Microbispora hainanensis: one gene and its partner. The protein of the gene in region 1 interacts with the protein of each later gene in a pairwise test. Links are inferred from orthologs where the notes say so. Each region holds a gene or a part of one and is shown on either strand. Other genes may lie near its edges.

Region 1 (6,550 bases):
CGGCCGGGCGTGTTCGACCGGGTGATGCTCGACGCCCCCTGCACCGGGCTCGGCGCCCTGCGCAGGCGTCCGGAGGCCCGCTGGCGGCGCGACCCCCGGAGCATCCCCGAGCTGACCGCGCTGCAGCGGCGGCTGCTCGGCTCGGCGCTGGAGGCCGTCCGGCCGGGCGGTGTCGTTGCGTACGTCACCTGCTCGCCGCACCTGGCCGAGACCCGCGCGATGGTGGAGGACGTGCGCGACCGCGTGGAGGTGCTGGACGCCCGCGCGTTCCTGCCGGAGGTGCCCGGTCTCGGCGACGGCCCGTACGCGCAGTTCTGGCCGCACCGGCACGGCACGGACGCGATGTTCCTCGCGCTGCTGCGCCGCACCTGACGGTCCCGCCGCAACGGCCCACAGCCGAACCGCCCACAGCCGCAACCGCCCACAGAGGAGACCACCCACAGAGACCACCCGCGGAGGAGACCACCCGCGGAGCCGGGCGTCTCCCGGGCGACGGTGAAGCGCAGGCGCGCGTCAGGCGGCCGGCGCGCGGGCCGCAGTCATCGGCCCGCGTACGCGCGGCTGATTGCGGGCGGCGGTGGATGTCATCGATCGCGGACGAGGGCGAGCATCTCGTCCACGGAACCGGCCGGATCGTTGATCGGGAACTGCACCGCCCGGATGATCCCGCCGGGGTCGGCCAGCAGCGTGAGGCGCTTGAAGCGGTCGACGCCGGCCGTCCGGAAGGTCGGCAGCAGCAGCCCTGCGGCGAGCCTGCTGTCCTGGTCGGACAGCAGGGGATAGGGCAACGTCGCATGCTCGACGAAGGCGGCCAGCTGGTCGGGCCGCTGCGTGCTCACGCCCCGGACCGCGGCGCCTGCCGCCTCGAAGCCGGCATGCCGTGACGCGTAGGTGAGCGCCTCCAGGGTGCATCCCTTCGTCCCCGGGATGTCGGTCCAGCCGGGCGGGTAGCCCTGGGTGCCCGGGGCGAAGGCACCGGGGAAGAAGAACAGCACGGTCCAGACGCCCGGCGCGACGGGCGTGACCGGCTCGCCGTCGTGGCGATCCAGCACGACGTCCGGCACCTTCCGGCCGACCAGATCGTGCACGCGGCGGCTTTCGGCGGACCCGTCCTCGCTGGTCGCGGTCAGCGCCCCGTCGCCCATCACATGCCTGGTGCCCCAGTCCTGCAGTGCGATGAGCGCCGGCAGCAGGCCCTCGCCCTTCGCGGTCAGCACGTAGTCGTAACGCGGCGGGTGCTCGGAATAGGGCCGCTTCTCCAGCACCCCGTGGTCGACGAGCCCGGCCAGGCGTTCGGCCAGCGCCCGGCGGCTGACGCCGAGCTCACGCTGAAGACCGTCGAAGCGGGTGATGCCGCCCGCGATGTCGCGAACGATCAGGAACGTCCACCAGTCGCCGATCACGCCGAGGGCCTGCGCGATACCGCAGTCGGAGTCGGGTAGATCCGCGCGCTTCACGCGCTCCAGTATAGTGCGTTTCAGATTGGAACTGACTGAGGAGAGGCGCGGGGATGGGAATGGACAGCGGAGGCGGGGCGGCCGTCTTCTGGCGGTGGTGGACGGCCGGCACGGTCAGCGCGGTCGGCTCGGCGGTCGGCGCGGTGGCGCTGCCGCTGACGGCCCTGACGGTGCTCGACGCCTCCGCGTTCGAGATGGGCCTGATCGCCGCCGCCGGTTACGTCGCCTGGATCGTGATCGGCCTGCCCGCCGGGGTGGTGGTGCAGCGGCTCCCCATGCGACGGGTGCAGGTCGGCGCCGACCTGGCCCGTGCGGCGGCGATCGTCTCCATCCCGCTGGCCTGGTGGTCCGACCGGCTGACGGTCGCCCAGCTCGTGATCGTGGCCCTCGTGACGAGCTTCGCGAACGTCGTCTTCGACGTCGCCAACTCGACCTTTCTGCCGTCGATCGTGAGCAGGGAGCAGTTGCAGTCGCGCAACAGCCTGACGTCGGGCACCCATGCCGCCACCCAGCTCGGCGGGCCGTCGGCGGGCGGCATCGTCGTCCAGGTGCTCGGGGCGGTGCCCACCCTCCTCGTCGACGCGGCCGGCTACCTCGTCTCGGCCCTGCTGCTGCGGACCCTGCCGGAACGCCGCGCACAGGCCCCCGACCGCTGGCCGCCGATGCGCGAGATGATCGGCGAAGGCTGGCGTTTCGTCGCGCGCCACCCGGTCATGGGCCCGTGCATGTGGGCCGCCACCGCGGCCAACGCGGTCTGCGGGGCACAGCAGGCGCTCTACGCGTTGTATCTCGTACGCGAGCTGCACGCCGCGCCCGGCCTCGTCGGCCTGCTGCTGGCGGCGGACGGCGTCGGCTCGCTGATCGGCGCGGCCCTGACGAACCGGGTCACGGCCAGGCTCGGCACCGCCCGGGCCCTGATCGTCGCCGGCTTCGCCGCGGTCGCCGGGGCGCTCGTCATTCCCCTCGGCGCCGGCTGGCCGGGCTTCGCCGCCTTCGCCGTGGGCAACGTGGTGTTCGCCGCCGGCATCGTGACGTTCAGCGTGGTGACCCGCACCTATCGGCAGATCGCCAGCCCGCCCGGCCTGCTGTCCCGGGTGATGGCCACGGTGCGCTTCGTCTCCTGGGGCGCGATCCCGGTCGGAGGCCTGGTCGCCGGAGCGGTCGCCGGGATGCTCGGCGGCCGGATCACGTTGCTGATCTTCGTCGTCCCGGCCGTCTGCATTCCGCTGGTGCTGCTGGCCTCACCGATCCGGCGCCTGCGCGACCTCACCGACTATCGGCGGAGCGGCGACTCCACCGGCCCGCCCGCGCATCGGCGGCAGCTCGCCGCCGAAGCCTGAGCGGGCACCCGCGCCCTGCCATCGGGGACGACGGGGCCGTCGGGGTCGTCGGGGTCGTCGGGGCCGTCGGGGTCGTCGGGGTCGTCGGGGTCGTCGGGGTCGCCGGGGTTGCCGGGGGAAGGAGCGGGACGGAGGTCCCGGCGAAATAGACTGCAGGCACTATGGCCGTTCAGATCTCGCCCAGCATCCTGTCCGCGGACTTCGCCCGCCTCGCCGACGAGGCCGCACGCGTCAAGGACGTCGCCGACTGGCTCCACGTCGACGTCATGGACTATCACTTCGTGCCGAACCTGACGCTCGGCCTGCCGGTCGTCGAGTCGCTGCTGAAGACCACCTCGACGCCGATCGACTGCCACCTCATGATCCAGGACCCGGATCGATGGGCGCCGGACTACGCGGAGGCGGGCGCGGCCAGTGTGACGATCCACGCCGAGGCGGCCAAGGCCGCCGTGCGCACGCTGCGGGCGATCCGCGCCGCCGGGGCCAGGGCAGGTCTGGCGTTGAACCCGGCGACCGCCGTCGAGGGGTACGAGGACCTGCTGCCCGAGATCGACATGATGCTCGTCATGACCGTCGAGCCGGGCTTCGGCGGGCAGCGCTTCCTCGACATCGTGCTGCCGAAGCTGTCGCGGGCCCGGGCGCTGATCGACAAGTACGGCGGCGAGGTGTGGCTCCAGGTCGACGGCGGTGTCTCCGCGGAGACGATCGAGCGCTGTGCCGAGGCCGGGGCCGACGTCTTCGTGGCGGGCAACGCCGTCTACGGCTCCGACGACCCCGCCCGCGCCGTCCAGGAGCTCAGGAGCCTCGCCGAACGGGCCGCCCCGCCCGCCTGAACGCCCCCGCCCGCCTGAACGGCCCCGCCCGCCTGAACGGCCCCGCCCGGCCCGTCGCCGAGCACACGGCAGGCACCTGCGCGTCGGCGCCTCCGGGGCCGGAATCCTGCGCCGCAGGGCGGCTGACGGCGGTGGCCGTCACCGCTTCGGGCGTCCCCGGGGGACAGCGGCGCCGACCACCGGGCCACGCCGCCGGTGCCGCATCCGTACGGCAGGGCAGCGGGCGTACATCGGACGAAACGACGACGGGCGCGACCCCCGAGGGGGCCGCGCCCGTCGCGCGTGCCGGGAAGCGTCAGGCGAGGGCGGGGTCGAGGACCACGTCCTCGCCCTGCGTGGTGGGCGCCTCGGGGAAGTGGCAGGCGGTCAGGTGACCCTCGCGGTTGCCGCTGAGCCTGACCAGGGGCGGCACCTCGGTGGCGCACTTGTCCTGGGCCTTCCAGCAGCGCGTGCGGAACCGGCAGCCGGACGGCGGGTTGATCGGCGACGGGACGTCGCCGGCCAGGCGGATGCGCTCGCGCGGCTCGCTCGACACGTCCGGCTCCGGCACGGCCGACAGCAGGGCGTGCGTGTACGGATGCCGGGGCCGCTCGTAGATCGACTCGCGGTCGCCCACCTCGACGATCTTGCCGAGGTACATGACGGCGACGCGCTGCGAGAAGTGCCGGACGATCGCGAGGTCGTGCGCGATGAACAGGAACGCGATGCCGAGGTCGCGCTGCAGTTGCTGCAGCAGGTTGACCACCTGGGCCTGGATGGAGACGTCCAGTGCCGAGACCGGCTCGTCGGCGATGATGAGCTTGGGGTCGAGCGCCAGGGCCCGGGCGATCCCGATGCGCTGCCGCTGGCCGCCGGAGAACTCGTGCGGGAAGCGGTTGTAGTGCTCGGGGTTGAGGCCGACGATCTCCAGCAGTTCCTGGACCCGCTTCTTGCGCCCGCCGGGCGGGTTGATGTCGTTGACCTCCATCGGCCCGCGGATGATCGTGCCGACGGTGTGGCGCGGGTTGAGCGAGCTGTAGGGATCCTGGAAGATCATCTGGATCTCGGACCGGATCGGCTTGAGCTGCCGGCGCGAGTGGTGGCTGATGTCCTGGCCCCGATAGAGGATCTTGCCGGAGGTGGGTTCGAGGAGGCGCGCCGCCAGGCGGCCGCTGGTGGACTTGCCGCAGCCCGACTCGCCCACCAGGCCGACGGTCTCGCCCTCGCCGACCGTGAGGTCGATGCCGTCCACGGCGTGGACGGCCCCCACCTGGCGCTTGATCAGCGCACCGCCCCGCACGGGGAAGTGCTTGACCAGGTCCTTGAGCTCCAGCAGCGTCTCGTTCATGCGTGGTCCTCGGTCTTCGCGGTGCGGAGCTCCCTCTTCTGCTCCAGCGTGAGGTAGCAGGCGTCGCCGTGCCCGGTCTCCGGGGAGATCGACGGCCGCTGGCCGAAGCACAGCTCCGGCCCGGCGAGCTTCGTGTAGTCGCAGCGCGGGTGGAAGGGGCAGCCGGACGGCGGGTTCAGCAGGCTCGGGGGAGTGCCGCGCACCGGCATCAGCGGGACGTCGACGGGCGCGTTCAGGCGCGGCATCGACGACAACAGGCCCCACGTGTAGGGGTGCTGCGGCTCGCGCAGCACCTCGCGGACGGTGCCGCGCTCGGCTGCCCGCCCGGCGTACATGACCATGACGTTGTCGGCGGTGCCGGCCACCACGCCGAGGTCGTGGGTGATCAGGATGATCGCGGTGCCGAACTGCTGCTGGAGTTCCTTGAGCAGGTCGAGGATCTGCGCCTGCACGGTCACGTCGAGCGCGGTCGTCGGCTCGTCGGCGATGAGCAGGTCGGGGTCGCACACCAGCGCCATCGCGATCATCGCGCGCTGGCGCATGCCGCCGGAGAACTCGTGCGGGTAGCTGTCCACGCGACGCTCCGGCTGCGGGATGCCCACCCGGCGGAGCATCTCGATGGCCCGGTCGCGGGCCTCCTTCTTGCTCGCGCCCTTGTGCTTGCGGTAGACCTCGCCGATCTGCCGGCCGATCGTGTGGAACGGCGACAGCGCGGTCAGCGGGTCCTGGAAGATCATCGCGACGCGGTTGCCGCGGAGCTGCTCCATCGTGGTGCGGTCCGCCGAGATCAGCTCCTGGTCCTCCAGCCAGATCTCCCCGCTGATCTTCGTGTGTGCGGGGTCGTGCAGGCCGAGGATGGCGAGGTTGGTCACCGACTTGCCCGATCCGGACTCGCCGACGATGCCGAGCGTGGTGCCCTTCTCCAGATCGAAGGACAGGCCGTCGACGGCGTGCACGATGCCGTCCTCGGTGCTGAACTCGACGCTCAGGTCGCGGACGGACAGGAACGGCCCGGGGCCGCGCGAGGTCCCCGGCTCGCTGCTCCACGACACGGTGGTCACTTGCTGCTCCAGTTCCCGGTTCGACTTGGTAGGGCGTTGGTAGGGCGGGCTCAGGTCAGGCGGACCCGCGGGTCGATGAACGCGTAGAGCACGTCCACCACGATGTTCAGCAGGACGATCGCCGCCGCGCCCACGATGGTCACGCCGAGCAGCATCGGCAGGTCGGTGTTCTGCACGGCGCGTACGGCGAGCTCGCCGATGCCGTGGAGGCTGAACGTCTGCTCGGTGATGATCGCGCCGCCCAGGAGCGTTGCGAGGTCGACACCGAAGATCGTGACGATGGGGATCATCGCGCCGCGCCAGGCGAAGCGGAAGAAGACCGCCTTGTTCGACATGCCCTTGGCGCGGGCCGTACGGACGTAGTCCTCGGTGAGCTGCTCGACCATCTGCGAACGGGTCATGCGGGTGTAGTTGGCGGTGAAGATGATCGACAACACCACCCACGGCAGCAGCAGGTGGGTGAACCAGTCCAACGGGTTCTCGGTGATCGGCACGTACGACGGGCGGGGGATCAGCTGCAGGGTGTCCACGA
Region 2 (6,620 bases), 2.3 Mb from region 1 along the record:
GCTGCCGGGGGAGGGCGTGGTCGCCCATCTGAACGGGTTGCTGCTCGTGTGCGCCACCGGTGGCGACCACCCGGTCGAGGACCTGCTGGCGGCGCTGCACGAGACCGCCACGACGGGCGGGGACGGCCGGGCGCTGGCCCGGCGGGTGGCCCAGGTCCTCGCGCGCGCCATGGACAGGTCGATCGGCGGCGAGCCGACGGCCTGCGCGGTCGCCGGGCCCGCCGGGGGCGGCGTGGCCGTGCTGGTCAGCGGCGCCGCGTACGCGACCGTGTCGGGCGGTCCCGACGGCGAGGTCCGTCTCGCCGGGCACGACGCGCTGACCTGGACCGATCGCCTCGTCAACGGCCCGGTGTCCCGGGTCGAGCTGCGCCTGCCGGGAGCGGGCCCGTCGAGCCCGTACGCCCGCCTGGACGGCGGTGTGGTCACCGGGGCCGGGGTGGAGTGCGACTTCACGCGGCACGGCGACCTCGCCTTCCCGCCGCTGCCCCCGCGCCCGCCCCAGCCGCAGCAGCAGGGCGTGCAGCCCCCGCCTATCGGCGCTCCGGAGCCGATCGCCCCGCGTGGGCCCGTGGTGCCGTCGACCGTGCCTCCGCCGCCCGTGTCGCCGTACTCGGGTCCGCTGTCCGGCGGGCCGTCGGGGGAGCAGGGAGCGCCGTCTCCGGGACCGTCCCAGCCCCTGTCGCCGCCGCCCGTCCAGCCGCTGCCTCCGCTCCCCGATCCGGGTCCGGCACACCATTCGGGACCGCAGCCGCTGCCCCCGCTGCCCGAGCCCGCCGAGGATCGGGGCGCCCCGCACGACCCCAACCCGCCGCACGACCTGAACCCGCCGCTTGATCTGAACTCGCCGCTTGACCCGGGCGGTCCTGACGGCCCGCCGAGCGGGCCGTTCGAGCCGGTGCCGCACGCGCTCGCGGACGAGGATCCGGGCGAGGCGACCCAGCTGGACGCGACGCCCGAGCCGGAGCAGCGGCCGATGGTCTACGGCGTCGACTGCAAGAACGACCACTTCAACGACCCGCGCGCGCCCTACTGCGCGGTCTGCGGCATTCCGATCGACCAGCGGGCCGTGGTGCCCTACAAGGGTCCTCGGCCGCTGCTCGGCGTGCTGCTGCTCGACGACGGCATGGCGCTGCCGCTGGAGGCCGACTACCTGCTGGGCCGCGACCCCGAGCGCGCGCCCGAGGTGCAGTCGGGCGAGGCCAGGCCGGCCAGGGTGACCAGCCCGGACGGTTCGGTGTCGCGCCGCCACCTGCGGGTCTTCCTGGACAACTGGGACGTCAACCTGCTCGATCTGGGCTCGGTGAACGGCACCCAGATCCAGCCGCCCGGCGACCCCAACTTCTACGACATCCCGCCGAACGAGCCGGTGCCGATCCTGCCCGGCACGACCGTGCGTGTCGGCGTCTCGCGCACGATGCGGTACGAGCCCCATCGCACCGCCTGACGATCCGAGGCCGCCGGGACCACCGGCTCCCGGCGGCCGGATCAGCGGCCCAGATCGAGGGGCGCAGATCGAGGGGCCCAGACTTCCGGGGGGCCCAGAGCCGGAGGCGCAGCTCAGCGGCCCGGGCGCGGGAAGTGCTCACGCACGGGCGGCCACCGGGCACGGCGTTCGCCCAATAAGCACCGGGCACGGCGTCCGCCTAACGAGATCGGGCACAGCAAGACCGGCCCGGTGAGCTCCGGGGCCGTCGCGCAGGTGGCGCAGGGCTTCCAACCGGGAGGTGACGATCCCGTGCGCTCCGGTCAGGCGCGCAGCCGGTTGATCTCGCCGAGGATCAGCCGTTCCAGCCGCTCGGCGGTGACGTGCGCGGGATACAGCAGCCGGTGCACGCTCAGCCCGTCCACGAGCGCCAGCAGCCGCTCCGCCACGTCCTCCAGGTCGTCGTCCGTACGGATCTCACCGGCCTCGGCGGCGCACCTGAGCAGGCTCGTCACCAGATAGCGGAGCTCGGCGGCCTCCCGCCGCTGGACCTCCAGCAGCGCGGGGCTGGTCAGGCTGCGCCCCCAGAAGCCCACCTCCAGCCCGGTCTCCCCGGCCCGCTCGTCGTCGAGCGGCACGTTGTCGAGCAGCAGTTCGCGCAGCGCCTCAAGGCCGGTGCGGCCCGACAGCTTCTCCCGCAGCCGGTCGGTGATCCGGCGATGGGAAGCCTCCAGGGCCGACAGCAGGATCTCGTCCTTGTCGGCGAAGTAGTGCGTGAGCACCCCGTTGGAGTAGCCGGCCTCCTTGGCGATGGCCCGCGTCGTCGCGGCCTCGATGCCCTCGCGCAGGATGATCCGGCGCGCCGCCGCAACGACCTCGCCCCGGCGCTCCTCATGATTGACGATCTTCGGCATGGTGCACCACCTCGGTTGACATTTTAGTCGGGCGCCCGTCTATTATCCGCTCATGACGGTAGTGACGGTCGGCGTGCATATCGTCGACGTCCTGGCCCGCCCGGTCGAGTCGATCCCGGCCGGTCAGGACACCCACCTGCTGGAGCAGATCCGCATCAGCGCGGCCGGCGCCGCCGCGGGCACGGCCGTGACCCTGGCGAAGATCGGCGTACCGGTCGCCTCGATGGGCGCCGTCGGCGACGACGAGCTCGGCGACTTCCTCCTGATGATCATGGCGAGGCACGGCGTCGACGTGAGCGGCGTGGTGCGCAGGCAGGGGGAGCAGACCGCCGCCTCCATCCTGCCCATCCGCCCCGACGGCGGACGGCCGTCGTTCCACGTGCCGGGGGCCAACCTCGGCCTGGCGACCGCCGACCTCGACGCGGATCGTCTCACCGGCGCGAAGGTGGTGCACCTCGGCGGCATGGACGTCACCTGGGGCCTGCACGACCCCGCCTTCTTCGCGCTGCTCGACAAGGCCCGCGAGGGCGGCACGACCGTCACGCTCGACCTGCTGTCGAACATGCCCGACCTCATGCCCGGCGTCCGGGCGTTCCTGCCCCACGTCGACTACCTCCTGCCGAACGAGGAGCAGGCGCTCATGCTCAGCGGGGCGGCGACCCCCGAGGAGGCCGCGGCGGCGCTGCTCGCCGAGGGGCCGAAGGGCGTGATCGTCACCCTGGGGGCGGCCGGCAGCCTCGTGGCCACCGCCGACGGAGTCACCCGGGTGCCCGCCCTCGACGTGCCGGTGGTCGACACCACCGGCTGCGGCGACGCGTACTGCGCCGGATTCGCGGCGGGACTGCTGCACGGCCGCGACGTCCTCGGCGCCGCGCGCCTCGGCACCGCCGTCGCCGCACGGGTCGCGGGCGGGCTCGGCTCCGACGCCGGGCTGGACGGCTTCTCCGCCGCCGACCCCGGCCCGGACGCCTGACCCGGCTCCCCGCCCGGCCCCCACATCTCCGATATTCCGATCCCAGGAGTGCCGCCCATGTCCCTCGACGCCTCCCTGCGGGCCCGTGCCGCGAAGGTCATCCCCGGTGGCATGTACGGCCACCTCAACGCGGCCCTGCACGGCGACCGCTACCCCCAGTTCTTCGTACGCGCCGAGGGCGCCCGGCAGTGGGACGCCGACGGCCGTGCGTACGTCGACCTGATGTGCAGCTGGGGGCCGATGATCGTCGGCCATCGCAACCCGCGCGTGGAGGCAGCCGCCGCCGCGCAGCAGGCGGAGGGCGACTGCCTGAACGGCCCCGGCCCGGTCATGGTGGAGCTCGCCGAGCTGCTGGTGGACCTCATCCCCTCCGCCGACTGGGCGATGTTCTCCAAGAACGGCACCGACGCCACGACCCAGGCCCTGATGGTGGCCAGGGCGGCGACGGGCAGGACCAAGGTGCTGGTCGCCCACGGGGCCTACCATGGCGCCGACCCCTGGTGCACGCCCGGCCTTTCGGGCGTCACCCCCAACCAGCGGGCGGACACGATCGAGTTCACCTACAACGACCTCGCGAGCGCCGAGGCCGCCGCCGCACAGGCGGACGGCGACGTCGCCGCCATCCTCGTCACCCCGTTCAAGCACGACTCGTTCGAGGACCAGGAGGACGCCGACGCGGAGTTCGCCCGGGGCCTGCGGGCGCTGGCCGACCGGATCGGGGCGGCGCTGGTCATCGACGACGTACGCGCCGGGTGGCGGCTCGACCTGCGCGGCTCGTGGGAGCCGCTCGGAGTGCGCCCCGACCTGGCGGCCTGGAGCAAGGCGATGGCCAACGGCTTCCCCATCGCGGCGGTCACCGGGACCGACGCGCTGCGCGGGGCGGCCCAGACGCTGTATTCGACCGGCTCCTTCTGGTTCTCCGCCACGGCCATGGCCGCCGCCAAGGCGACGATCGAGATCCTGCGCGAGACCGACGGCCCCGCGCTCATGCACCGCGCCGGGACCCGGCTGCGCGAGGGCCTCGCCGCTCAGGCGGCGGCGCACGGCTTCGTGGTCCGTCAGACCGGCCCGGTGCAGGTGCCGTGGCTGTCCTTCGAAGGCGACGAGACCCTGGAGAAGGGCATCGCCTGGGCCGGGCACTGCCTGGAGGAGGGCGTCTATCTCCACCCCTGGCACAACTGGTTCCTGTCGGCCGCGCACACCGACGAGGAGATCGACCGGGCCCTCCAGGGCACCGACGCCGCCTTCGCCAAGCTGCGGGCCGCGTACGGAGCCGACTGAGCCACCGGTCTCCGAAGGCGTGGGCGGGGCGTCCGGAGGGCGTTCCGCGCCGCGGACGGCCCGCGCTCGGGTGCCGGGTTCCGGGCGGCATCCGGGCGCGGGAGGTCCGTTGCGCTCAGGGGCGTGTCCGCGCCCACTGGATGTCGTCGAGCCGGGTGCCGTCCGGGCCGGGCAGCAGTCCCTTCACCAGGTGCTCCCGGGTGAAGCCCGCCCGTTCCAGCACGCGGTGGGACGCGGCGTTGCCCGGCGCGGTCCCGGCGATGATCCGGCGCAGCGGCGTGTGCGTGAAGGCCCACTCCACCAGCAGGTTCGCCGCACGCGTCACCAGGCCCCTGCCGCGGAAGTCCGGGTGGAGGCTGTAACCGAGCATCGCCTGGCCCAGCGGCGGGACGACGCCGGTGAGCTGGATCTCCCCGGCGAACTGGCCGGTGGTTGCGTCCCTGATGGCGATGTCCGCGCGCTGGCCGGTCAGCCACCGGTGCCCGGCGTACCGGCAGAGCACCTCGCAGTCCGCGTACTCCGGCTGCCCGGGCGGCACGTGCGAGTCCATCACGTCGGGCACGGACGCCAGCGCGAAATAGTCGGCGGCGTCGGCCGTGGTCAGCGGCGTGAGCCGGACGACGCCGTCGGTGAGCGAGCCACCGGGGAACCCTCCGGGGAAGAACGGCAGGAAGGGCGCGATCGGGTCGCCGGGGTCGGTGCTCAGCCGCCCGAACACCGCGAGGTCGGCGAGGGTGCCGCCCCGGGGACCGCCGGCCCCGCGCAGCACCCCCTCATGGGCGAAGCCGCACCGCAGGGCGACCCGCTGGCTCGCGACGTTCTCCACGTCGGCGTACAACTCGATCCGCGGGACGCCCCGGGCGAAGGCATGCTCGGCGAGCGCCCGCACGGCGGCCGTGACGACGCCGCGCCCGCGTGCCCACGGCGCGAGCCAGTAGCCCACCTCCGTCCCGCCGAACCGGTCCTGCGGCTTGAGCCCGGCGGCGCCGAGCACCTCGTCCGTGGCGGCGTCGGCGACGACGAAGTCGGCTCCGCCGTTCTCCCAGGTGGCGGGCACGGTCTTGGTGATCCACGTCAGCGCGTCGTCCCGCGTGTACGGGGAAGGGACAAAGGGGATGAACCTCGCGATCTCGGGGTCGGCGCAGGCTCGGGCGATCTGGTCGGCATCCCCCTCGACGGGCAGGCGCAGCACGGCCGGTCCGGCGGGGATCGCCTCTTGGGGCAACATGTCCCATTGTTACCAGCAGCGACTCCGCACCGGCCAGGCGTTTTCCCGGCCACCGCCGCGCCCCGCCGGGTTGCCGTGCGCCCTGCCGGGTTGTCACGCGCCCCGCTGGGTTGCTGTAAGCCCCGTTGGGTTGTCACGCGCTCTGCCGGGTTGTCACGCGCCCCGCTGGGTTGCTGCACGCCACGTAGCACCCCCGCTCCGCGCGGGCGAATCTCGTCGGTCGCGGGCACCCCGTGCCCCTTCCTCCGATCTTCGCCCCATCGTGTCGCCCGGAGCGGCGCCTCGCCGCGTTGTCGTCGTCGCCCACAGCCCGGCTATGGTCTCCTCCTCCGCCTTGCGATGCACGACTCCGGCCACCGCTCCGTCCCGGCGAATCTCGTCGGTCGCGGGCACTAGCCTTTTCCGCATGGGTTTTCGCAGGCACGGCCCGTTCCAGGCCGGAGATCAGGTCCAGCTCACCGACCCCAAGAACAAGCGGCACACGGTGACGCTGAAAGAGGGCGGCGTCTTCCACACGCACAAGGGGTCGATCCCGCATGACGACCTGATCGGACAGCCCGAGGGGTCCGTGGTGCGGTCCTCCGGAGGCACGGCCTACCTGGCGTTCCGGCACCTGCTGGCCGACTACGCGGTCTCGATGCCGCGCGGCGCCGCGGTGGTCTACCCGAAGGACGCGGCCCAGATCGTCGCCATGGCCGACATCTTCCCGGGCGCCCGGGTGGTCGAGGCCGGCGTGGGCTCCGGCGCGCTCACCTGCTTCCTGCTGCGCGCCGTCGGCTCGGAGGGGAAGGTCACCTCGTA

The links.
Region 2: the proteins of rpe (region 1) and OHB01_RS33795 interact in binary tests that used the Escherichia coli proteins (3 or more experiments, as listed by UniProt). The link is inferred for Microbispora hainanensis from one-to-one orthologs.

What each region holds. Positions count from the first base shown.
Region 1 is NZ_CP108086.1:5,115,473-5,122,022, forward strand. What follows is about bases 1,898-4,794. They hold rpe (ribulose-phosphate 3-epimerase), read left to right. Parts: upstream 1,898-2,958; coding sequence 2,959-3,630; downstream 3,631-4,794. Other genes in these bases: OHB01_RS23920 (MFS transporter), read left to right, coding at 1,898-2,797; OHB01_RS23930 (ABC transporter ATP-binding protein), read right to left, coding at 3,926-4,794. Also shown: OHB01_RS23910 (RsmB/NOP family class I SAM-dependent RNA methyltransferase), read left to right, coding at 1-372; OHB01_RS23915 (winged helix-turn-helix transcriptional regulator), read right to left, coding at 585-1,457; more of OHB01_RS23920, read left to right, coding at 1,511-1,897; more of OHB01_RS23930, read right to left, coding at 4,795-4,957; OHB01_RS23935 (ABC transporter ATP-binding protein), read right to left, coding at 4,954-6,018; OHB01_RS23940 (ABC transporter permease), read right to left, coding at 6,069-6,550. UniProt on the Escherichia coli protein: Catalyzes the reversible epimerization of D-ribulose 5-phosphate to D-xylulose 5-phosphate.
Region 2 is NZ_CP108086.1:7,392,034-7,398,653, reverse strand. Bases 1,383-4,349 are described here. They hold OHB01_RS33795 (sugar kinase), read left to right. Parts: upstream 1,383-2,389; coding sequence 2,390-3,310; downstream 3,311-4,349. Other genes in these bases: OHB01_RS33790 (aminotransferase class III-fold pyridoxal phosphate-dependent enzyme), read left to right, coding at 3,368-4,349; OHB01_RS33800 (TetR/AcrR family transcriptional regulator), read right to left, coding at 1,747-2,337; OHB01_RS33805 (FHA domain-containing protein), read left to right, coding at 1,383-1,444. Outside these bases: more of OHB01_RS33805, read left to right, coding at 1-1,382; more of OHB01_RS33790, read left to right, coding at 4,350-4,591; OHB01_RS33785 (GNAT family N-acetyltransferase), read right to left, coding at 4,707-5,819; OHB01_RS33780 (tRNA (adenine-N1)-methyltransferase), read left to right, coding at 6,226-6,620. UniProt on the Escherichia coli protein: Catalyzes the ATP-dependent phosphorylation of fructoselysine to fructoselysine 6-phosphate. Functions in a fructoselysine degradation pathway that allows E.coli to grow on fructoselysine or psicoselysine.